DNA from 3 places in the Paenibacillus sp. FSL R5-0912 genome. Region 1 is predicted to be linked to each of the others. Evidence: predicted binding sites of a transcription regulator. Region 1 holds the regulator's gene; each other region holds the start of a gene.
The links. Region 1 encodes NrdR, which represses ribonucleotide reductase genes. Its sites were predicted from a motif close to AACACNATATATNGTGTT; they were not measured.
Positions count from the first base shown of each region.

Region 2: a site for NrdR is predicted at 1,519-1,536, ahead of R50912_RS12250 (adenosylcobalamin-dependent ribonucleoside-diphosphate reductase). Genes of this name have one in related genera too.
Region 3: a site for NrdR is predicted at 1,200-1,217, ahead of nrdI (class Ib ribonucleoside-diphosphate reductase assembly flavoprotein NrdI). Genes of this name have one in related genera too.

Region 1 covers NZ_CP009282.1:2,543,786-2,547,065, forward strand. Annotated here, with positions in the region: gene coaE (dephospho-CoA kinase) at 1-345, shown strand, start outside; gene R50912_RS10630 (lytic transglycosylase domain-containing protein) at 345-908, shown strand; gene R50912_RS10635 (alpha/beta-type small acid-soluble spore protein) at 1,008-1,226, opposite strand; gene nrdR (transcriptional regulator NrdR) at 1,391-1,867, shown strand; tRNA gene R50912_RS10645 (tRNA-Ala) at 2,280-2,355, shown strand; tRNA gene R50912_RS10650 (tRNA-Lys) at 2,381-2,453, shown strand.
Region 2 covers NZ_CP009282.1:2,930,781-2,934,060, forward strand. Annotated here, with positions in the region: gene R50912_RS12245 (DEAD/DEAH box helicase) at 1-1,172, opposite strand, end outside; gene R50912_RS12250 (adenosylcobalamin-dependent ribonucleoside-diphosphate reductase) at 1,722-3,280, shown strand, end outside.
Region 3 covers NZ_CP009282.1:5,909,856-5,913,135, forward strand. Annotated here, with positions in the region: gene R50912_RS25035 (ABC transporter ATP-binding protein) at 1-642, shown strand, start outside; gene nrdI (class Ib ribonucleoside-diphosphate reductase assembly flavoprotein NrdI) at 1,305-1,664, shown strand; gene nrdE (class 1b ribonucleoside-diphosphate reductase subunit alpha) at 1,651-3,280, shown strand, end outside.

The DNA.
Region 1 (3,280 bases):
CTGACGCATCCGGCGATCCGTACAGAAATTAAGGACCGTATGTATGCGTTAGATCAGGAAGATCCGCAGCGGCTGGTTATTGTGGATATTCCGCTGCTCTATGAATCACAGCTGGACAATTTATTCGATCATATTATTGTGGTATATGTGCCCCGCAGAGTCCAGTTGGCCAGGCTCATGGCGCGGAATGGAATGACGCTGGAACAAGCCGAGAACCGGCTGAAATCGCAGATGGACATCGAACTAAAGCGCAGGAAAGCCTACTACGTGATCGACAATAGCGGTGATCCCGGAGCTACGGAGCGGCAGGTTGCCAGCCTGTGGGACAGGCTGGGCCTCTTATGATGAAGTGGTTGCGCAAAAAAAGAGTACTGCTGTTGCTGTTTATTGGCTTTACAGCGATCCTGTTCCTGGGCACCAATTGGATGTCTTGGTTTTATCCGATACATTATAAAGATGAGATCCGCAAACACAGCCTTACTTATGAGATGGACCCGTTCCTGGTGGCATCAATTATCCGGGTTGAGACCAATTTCAAGACCGGACGCGAATCCAAAAAAGGTGCAATCGGACTGATGCAGCTGATGCCGGATACCGCCAAGTGGGCGCTGGAAAAGGCCAAGCTTCCTGAAGTGTCGCTTGAGCGGCTAAAAGAAGAGCCATCCTCCAATATCGAACTGGGTACCTGGTATTTGTCTACGCTTTCCCGGCAGTTTGACGGCAACCGGACAGCGGTTATAGCCGCCTATAATGCCGGACCCGGCAAAGTACAGAGCTGGCTGGATGAAGGCCGGTGGGACGGAACAGAAGCGTCTGTGAAGGATATCCCGTTCGGAGAGACCCGTCACTATGTACAGCGTGTCATCTATTATTATGACCAATACACAGAGCTCTACAGTGAATTCTGAGGCTCTGCTTTAAATATTGCGTTTGTGCCGACATAAAAAGAAGCATCAAACGGCCCGGAGGCCGTTCAATACTTCTTTAGGCAAGCTTATGGAGACAGGTTATTTGTATTGACCTGCCAATTGCTGTTCAGCCAGGGTTACAAGACGTTTAGTGATGTAACCACCGATCGAACCGTTTTCGTAAGAAGTTTTATTGCCTTGGTATCCATCTGGGGAGAGGGTGATACCTAGTTCTTGGGCAACTTCGAATTTCAGTTGTTCCAAGGCACCGCGTGAATTTGGAGCTACCAGGTTATTGGAGCTGTTGTTTTGGCTCATTGCTGTTCACCTCCTATCGGTTGGTAACTGTATTATGTGCTGGACTTGCCATATTCATAACAACAAATAAACGGTGATTTCTGGAAATTAACATAAGCCCCGTTTAGCCTGGTTATTCAGGAGCGGGGCATACCCATTCTTACTATGAGGAAGTGATGAAGCTTATGAAATGCCCTTACTGTGATCACACCAATACCAAAGTGCTTGACTCCCGTCCAGCCAATGAGAATAAGTCCATCCGCCGCAGGCGCGAATGCGAACTGTGCAGCCGCCGTTTCACCACCTTCGAAATGATTGAAGAAACCCCGCTGATCGTCATCAAAAAAGACGGCAGCCGCGAAGAGTTCAGCCGTGACAAAATCCTCCGTGGCCTCATCCGCGCCTGTGAGAAGCGTCCCGTTTCTGTAGAGCGCCTGGAAGTCATCGTATCCGAGGTTGAGAAAAGCCTGCGCGGCATCGCCCTGGCCGAGATCGAGAGCCGCCAGATCGGCGAGCTGGTCATGGAGCAGCTCTACCCTGTAGACGAGGTAGCTTACGTCCGCTTCGCGTCCGTGTACCGCCAGTTCAAGGACATCAACATGTTTATGAAGGAACTGAAGGGACTGCTCTCTAAGGGGACTGAGGAGCTGGACGGGCTGTAGGAGGCTTACTGAAGAGGGAATGTGTCATTCCTGGCATAAAGGGGCTAGCCTTGATATTGTGAGGCTGGCCTCTGTGAGAAGCGCTTCTGTATAGAAATTAATTAATTTTATAAAAGTGTTGACACTGATCCCGAATTTCTGTATTATATAGAAGTCGCCTACGAAACATAACAACTTGAAAGCGACTTGAGTAAACCGCTCAAAATGGATTTCAGAATACATAATGTGATTCGAAATCAAGCGTATGGGGAATTAGCTCAGCTGGGAGTACACCATGTATCATTCACCAACCCAGCGAATGAAGGTTGAAGGTAAGGCTTAATTAATGTGGGGAATTAGCTCAGCTGGGAGTACACCATGTATCATTCACCAACCCAGCGAATGAAGGTTGAAGGTAAGGCTTAATTAATGTGGGGAATTAGCTCAGCTGGGAGAGCGCATCGCTGGCAGCGATGAGGTCATCGGTTCGAACCCGTTATTCTCCACCATATTATGGTTATAATGGAATATTATGGGCTTTTAGCTCAGTTGGTAGAGCAGTAGACTCTTAATCTATTTGTCCAGGGTTCGAATCCCTGAAAGCCCACTAACTAAAAAGACGGCAGAGATGCCGTCTTTTTGCTATGCAATTATAGTATCAGGAAGACATGCATGATGCTGCAAACCGTTGGTGAGTAAATAATGCAAACTAACACTCAATTATTTAGGTATCGCAAGACGCCACTGCAAGTTGAATCTCGAGTATTGCAAAGTAACAATGACTCTGAGGAGTTGCGTGAAAAAATCTTGTATTGTTCATATGGGGAATTTTAGAACGGCACAAGCAACAATCACCTTGCGAATTATAGGAACGTACGTTCCCATTTAAAATTATAAGTTTAGGTCTGCTTTTACTCGAGATAGGAATCATTAATTAAATGACTTACTCGCTGTTGCTTACTACTTCTTCGGTAGGAATAACTGATTTTCTATTTTACGGGCAGTTTGAAAGAGAGATGTATTCCGGTTATTCATTAAGTAACGGGGTAGAGGAACCGAGTAACGAGGCAAGCTGACTATTTTTGAGTAAAGTTAAGATGGAAGCAAAGAAAAATACAGTATAAAAGAGGGTAGATTCGAGAAAATGTTAATTCTGAAAGAACAATGATTACACAAGCACTGATACACTTAGTGACTCCCTTAAAGGGGAGGACTCCGTTTTTTCATCCCCTCCCATGTTCGCCTTCACTGGTTCTCCCGAATTCACTGTGGCAATGGGTGATCCGATATCTCCACTGACTATTGTTACATGTTGGAGGATTTATGTAACAAAAGTTATAAGGCGGCAAAAGAAACGGGAACATATCACTTAGAAGATGATTCCAAAATCGTATTAATCCTGAAAGATCAAAGATAATAAAACCACCGATACAC
Region 2 (3,280 bases), 390 kb from region 1:
TGGCGGATCAGCTCCATCGTCTTCTCCGCTTTGGTATTCGTCTTAACGGTACGGATGGTCTGGAGCAGACTCATCATGCGCTCACGTTTCGGTGAATCCGCCGGAAGCTTCTTGATCAGATTCACAAGCGTGACGAACACGGCATCCCGGCTGCTGCATACCTCGCGCTGGAGCGTAACCAAAGAGAGCATACTGCTGAGATTGCCGCCCGCTTCCTGATATTGGTCTTTGACAAAGGCGGTGACGCCGTCATATAATTCTTTCTCCTCTGAAGAAAGGGTGAGCGGGATGTTGCGCACTTTGCGCTTCGTGAAGTTCACCGGACCTTCGCCGCGGCGGTTGCGGATCATCACCTTGGAGAGCTCGCCCCTCAGCTGGACTTCGTTCTTGGGCTGGCGTTTATCGACTACGAAATTGGTGGCAAAATCCCCCTGGTTCCCGAGCTGTCCCGGCTTCAGTAATGTGATCAGATTGAACAGCTCGCCGAGGTCATTCTGCACGGGAGTGGCGGTGAGCAGCAGGCAGTACTTCTTGCGCAGCTGTTGCACGAACAGATAGTTCGTTGATTTCTTATTCTTCAACTTATGGGCCTCGTCGATAATCAGCATGTCGAATTCCTGGCTCAGCAGCATCTCCTTGTGCGGATCACGCTTGGCCGTATCCATGGAGGCGACAACAATGTCATTGCCCCAGGAGTAGGCTTTCTTCTGTGCCACGGCTGAAATACCGAATTTGCTGTTCAGCTCGCGCACCCACTGCAGGACAAGAGACGCAGGGACAAGGATCAGAACTTTACTTACGAGCCCGCGCACCAGATATTCCTTGAGGATCAGTCCCGCTTCTATCGTCTTGCCTAGCCCCACTTCGTCTGCCAGAATGGCCCGGCCTGACATTTCAAACAGCACCTTATGGGCGGTATCCAGCTGGTGGGGAAGCGGGGACAACCCGGACAGATGCTTCAGACACTGGAGCTCATCGAAGCTCGTGATTAGTCCCGATTGTTCACCTTGTACGGCCAGCCGGGATAATCTCCAGTCTCCCCAAGGTCCGCCTTTGTCGAGCTTAGACTCCAGGTCCTGCAGCCAGTTACGCTCAAAGGACAGAGGAACAGGCAGCAGCGGGGCAGGCGTACTGCCCCCTTGCGGCAAGGAATTGCGGAATAATTGCGTCATGTTGCAGCCTCCTCCGGCGCGGTTTCATATCGAAATGCGTAGCAGTAGTATGCGCGTAAAAGAGAGATTTCATAACCTGCTATCCTCCGGCTGCTGCCGTTAAGTATCCGCTTTGGGCCTTGCGATGGTACTGCTGCTGGTGGTGCGGTCAGCTCTGCGGAGCCTGGATATCCGTGACGGAATCTGTCTTCCGGCCCCGGAAGCTTATCAATTTGGAACCTGTAAAAAAGCGAGAAAGAGGGAGAAAATCCACTATCTTTTACCGTTTTTCCGAAATTCCCGCCATGTGCCGCTTTTTTGGAAAAAGAACTCTGATACAATATGTGGTATAGTTGAAAAGCTGATGTATACAATATATTGTTACAAAAGCTTGAAAATTTGATTAATCGCGGTTTTTTGCGGTTATTTGTTATTGACAAGAGGAACTTCCGCTGTACATGCAGGCTGCGGATACCTGCCGCCGGAAGTTCTTGTTGTGGGTTACAAAAAATCTAAGCCCACACCAAGGAACGGAAGTATTACCTATCAATCATCCGGGAGGTTTTTCTATTGAGTACAGTGGAACGCAAGCAGCGTCTTGAGGGGCTGAGTGAGAAAATATTTTTGGACCGTTATGCCTGGAAGGACGCGGACAGCAACAATGCCAAGGTAGGCGATGTAGTGCTCGTCCTGACGAAGGATGATCCGAAATTTCCAACCAAGGAGGTTGGCGAGATTGTTGAGCGCACAGGCCGGATTGTTACGGTGAAGACCCGCAGCGGTGAGCTCGTGCAATCGGATGTGGAGAAGCTGACACTGAATATTGAGAAGACCCCGGAGGAAATGTGGGACCGTCTTGCGGCAGCGATGGCTTCCGTAGAGCAGACTCCCGAGCTTCAGGAAGAGTGGACAGGCAAGTTCCGTTCTATCCTTGATGACTGGAAGCTGGTACCCGGCGGACGGATTGCTGCTGGTGCAGGGGCAAGCGAGGAGCTTACGCTGTTCAACTGTTATGTCGTTCCTTCGCCCAAAGACAGCCGCGGCGGAATCATGCAGACGCTCTCCGAAATGACCGAGATCATGGCCCGCGGCGGTGGCGTAGGAATTAACCTGTCTTCGTTGCGTCCGCGCCGCGCCATTGTCAGAGGCGTGAACGGATCATCCAGCGGCTCAGTGTCCTGGGGCGGCCTCTTCAGCTATACGACCGGACTGATTGAGCAAGGCGGAAGCCGCCGTGGCGCGTTGATGCTGATGATCAATGACTGGCATCCGGATGTGGTGGACTTTATTACCGTGAAGCAGACGATGGGTCAGGTAACGAATGCCAACCTGTCGGTATGCGTAAGCAATGCCTTCATGAAAGCCGTCAAGGAAGATTTGGACTGGGAGCTGGTCTTCCCGGATACCACCGATCCGGATTACGATACAATCTGGGACGGCGATCTAGATAAATGGAAAGCAGACGGCCGCCGCGTTATTCCTTACCGTACCGTAAGAGCGCGCGATGTGTGGCATACGATTATCGAATCGGCCTGGAAGTCGGCTGAGCCGGGCGTAGTGTTCATGGAATATTACAACCAGATGTCCAACAGCTGGTATTTCAACCCGATCATCTGCACCAATCCATGCGGTGAGCAGGGTCTGCCGGGCTGGGGCGTGTGCAATCTGTCGGCCGTCAACCTCTCCAAGTTCTACGATGCGGAGAATCACGACGTGGACTGGGCAGATCTGGCGACAACGACCCGTTATTCCGTGCGTTTCTTGGACAATGTCATCGACAAGACACCGTATCATTTCCCGGAAAATGAAGCCAACCAGAAGCTCGAACGCCGCGTAGGACTCGGCACAATGGGATTGGCTGAGCTAATGATCAAGCTGAATATCCGTTACGGCAGCCCGGAATCCCTGGAGTTCCTGGACAAGCTCTACGGCTTCATGGCCCGCGAAGCTTATCTGGCCTCTGCTGAGATCGCTGGCGAGAAGGGATCTTTCCAGGCTTTTGACACCGATAAATATCTGCAGAGCGGCTTCATGCGTAATATCACCGAGGTCTATCCGGAAGTCGGCGAATCCATCCGTAAGCACGGCATGCGCAACGTTACAGTGATTACCCAGGCACCTACAGGTAG
Region 3 (3,280 bases), 3.4 Mb from region 1:
GCCGCCTTCATCGGGGAGACCGGGGCGGGCAAAACGACCATAATCAGTCTGATCAACGGCTTCTACCGCGTGCAGAAAGGCGAGATTCTGATCGACGGTGTCAATGTGAACGATATCCGGCTGGATGATCTGCGGCGGAATATTTCCGTTGTGCTCCAGGATGTCTTCCTGTTCTCAGGCACGATCCGTGACAATATCACCCTCGGTGACGATATTGCCGAGGAGAACGTCCTCGAGGCCCTGCAGGCCTCCTGCGCTGAAGAGTTCGTGCTGGGCTCTCCCGGAGGCATCGAGGGGCCTGTTACCGAGCGGGGTGGCACCCTGTCCGCTGGCCAGCGCCAGCTCATCTCCTTCGCCCGGGCCATCGCCCATGATCCGGCGATCTTCGTGCTGGATGAAGCCACAGCCAACATCGATACACATACAGAGAAGCTGATTCAGAAAGCGATCGACAATGTGGCCAGCGGCAGAACGACACTGATCATCGCCCACCGGCTGTCGACGATTGCCGGAGCCGATCTCATCATCGCAATGAAGGAAGGCCGAATCGCCGAATCCGGCCATCCGCGCGAGCTGCGGCAGCGGGGCGGCTATTATGCCGAGCTGCTGGAGGAGAGCCGAAATCATATTATGAGTTCGTGAGACATTCGTAACCTTCGGAGTCTGCTAATTGCACTTTCTGCAATAGAATCCGCAATTTGCTAAGCTAGATCTCATTCTGCTGTATTTCGTACAACTGAATTCTGGAATTCTGTCCAGGAGCCCCTCATTTACTGAATTCTTATGTACAAAATGCTACAGATTCGATTTTCCTGCGGATTCCGGGTTCATCTAATGTATGAAGTGCAACAGAATCAGAATCCAGCCTTGTCCGAACTCCATTAGCCAACATCAGCATTTGAAAAACTCCACGCCACCAGTCCCCCGGGCGGCTTACCGCCCGGGGGACTGGTCTGCCCACTTGTCCGCTGCCGGGGCAGCCAAAAATCAGCGGCTGTCACGGGCAGCTCCCCCTCCTTCAGGTACAATTTCCGCCGGATACAGGCGCAACAAAATACTTAAAAAAAATACTAATAAATTATAAGAGAATAGAATGCAGGCGGGGCTTGGTTTTATCCCTTTTTAACCAGCTAATCAGGGGGTTAGAAGGACCTGTGGGTCTATTGACTTTTCAATATATGGTAGTAAAATGATTAAACGTTACTAAATATAGTGTATATAATAGAAAAGCCAATAAATCTAGTGAAATGGCCCATCATCATTTGTCAAGTAGAAAGAGCTAATGTTATAGGAGGTTAGGGACCATGTTGATTGCTTACGATTCCAAGACCGGCAACGTTAGAAGGTTCATCAATAAGCTGAAGCTTCCCGCTGTTCAAATCGAAGAGCATATGACGATCGACGAGCCTTACGTGCTTGTTACATACACCACGGGATTTGGACAGATTCCAGAGAAGGTATCCTCATTCTTAGAGAAGAACCATTCCAGGCTCAAAGGCATCGCCGCGAGCGGCAACAAAAACTGGGGTGAGCTATATGCGCATAGCGCAGATTTAATTGCACAGCGTTACAACGTACCGGTGGTCGGCAAGTTTGAGTTGTCGGGAACATTTGGTGATGTACAGCGCATAAAACAGGAGGTGGACCGGGTTGCGGCATATTGAACTGAACAACATGTTGATGAAGAGAGACGAAAGCGGCTTTTTCCAATTGGATAAGGACCAGGAGGCAGTAGCCGAGTTCATGCGGGATGTGGAGCGGCGCAGCCTGACTTTTAAGGATACGAAATCCAAAGTGGATTATATGATTGCCAATGATTACTACGAGGACCTGTATGACCGTTATTCCGCAGCTGAGATGGAGGACGTCTACCGGATTGCCCACGAATATAACTTCCAGTTCCCTTCCTATATGGCGGCTTCCAAGTTCTACACAGACTATGCCGTCAAAAGCAATGACCGTAAGCAATACCTTGAGCATTACCCGGACCGCGTAGCTGTAGTGGCCCTGCATCTGGGACGCGGCAACGTGGAGACGGCCCGCACGCTGGTCCGCTCGATGATGGAGCAGCGCCTGCAGCCGGCTACGCCGACCTTCCTCAATGCCGGCAAGAGCCGCCGCGGTGAGATGGTCTCCTGCTTCCTGCTGGAGATGGACGACTCACTCAATTCGATCAACTATGTACTGAACACCTGCATGCAGCTGTCGAAGATCGGCGGCGGTGTGGCCGTCAATCTGTCCAAGCTGCGCTCGCGCGGCGAGACGATTAAGGGCGTAGAGGATGCGGCCAAAGGCATCATGCCTGTCCTGAAGCTCATGGAAGACGGCTTCTCCTACGCGGACCAGATGGGTCAGCGCAAGGGTTCGGGCGCGGCTTATTATAATATTTTTGGCTGGGACGTACTAGAATTCCTGGACAGCAAGAAGATCAACGCCGACGAACGGACACGCCTGAAGACGTTGTCCATCGGCCTGATCGTGCCTAACCGCTTCTACAAGCTGGCGCAGGATAATCAGCCGCTGCATGTATTCGCTCCTTATACTGTATTCCAGGCATATGGAACGCATCTGGATGACATGGATCTGGACGTGATGTACGATACCTTGCTAGCAGATTCACGCGTGAAGAAGAAGGTTGCCATGAGCGCACGCGACATGCTGACCAAAATTGCCATGATCCAGCTCGAATCGGGCTATCCATATATTATGAACAAGAGCAATGCCAATAACGCCCATGCCCTGCGTAATGTGGGTCAGATCAAAATGTCGAACCTGTGCACCGAGATTTTCCAATTGCAGGAGACTTCCGAGATTAACAACTACGGAGAGCAGGACGCGATCCGCCGTGATATCAGCTGCAACCTGGCTTCCCTCAACATTGTGAATGTGATGGAGCACGGCAAGATCCGTGAATCCGTTCATGAAGGCATGCTCGCACTTACTGCAGTCAGCGATATGACTACGGTATCTAATGCTCCTGGCGTGGCTAAAGCGAACAAAGAGATGCACTCCGTCGGCCTGGGTGTGATGAATCTGCACGGTTACTTTGCCAAGAACAAGATTGCTTATGAGAGTGAGCAGGCCCGCGATTTCGCGCGCACCTTCTTCATGACGATGAACTTCCATTCGATTGAAAAGAGTATGCAGATCGCTGCTGAGACGGGTGAGACCTTCCACGGCTTCGCAGCATCCGATTATGCGTCCGGCGTGTATTTCGACCGCTACCTGACCACAGACTACCGTCCGGTTACTGCAAGAGCGCAGGAGCTGTTCCAGGGCA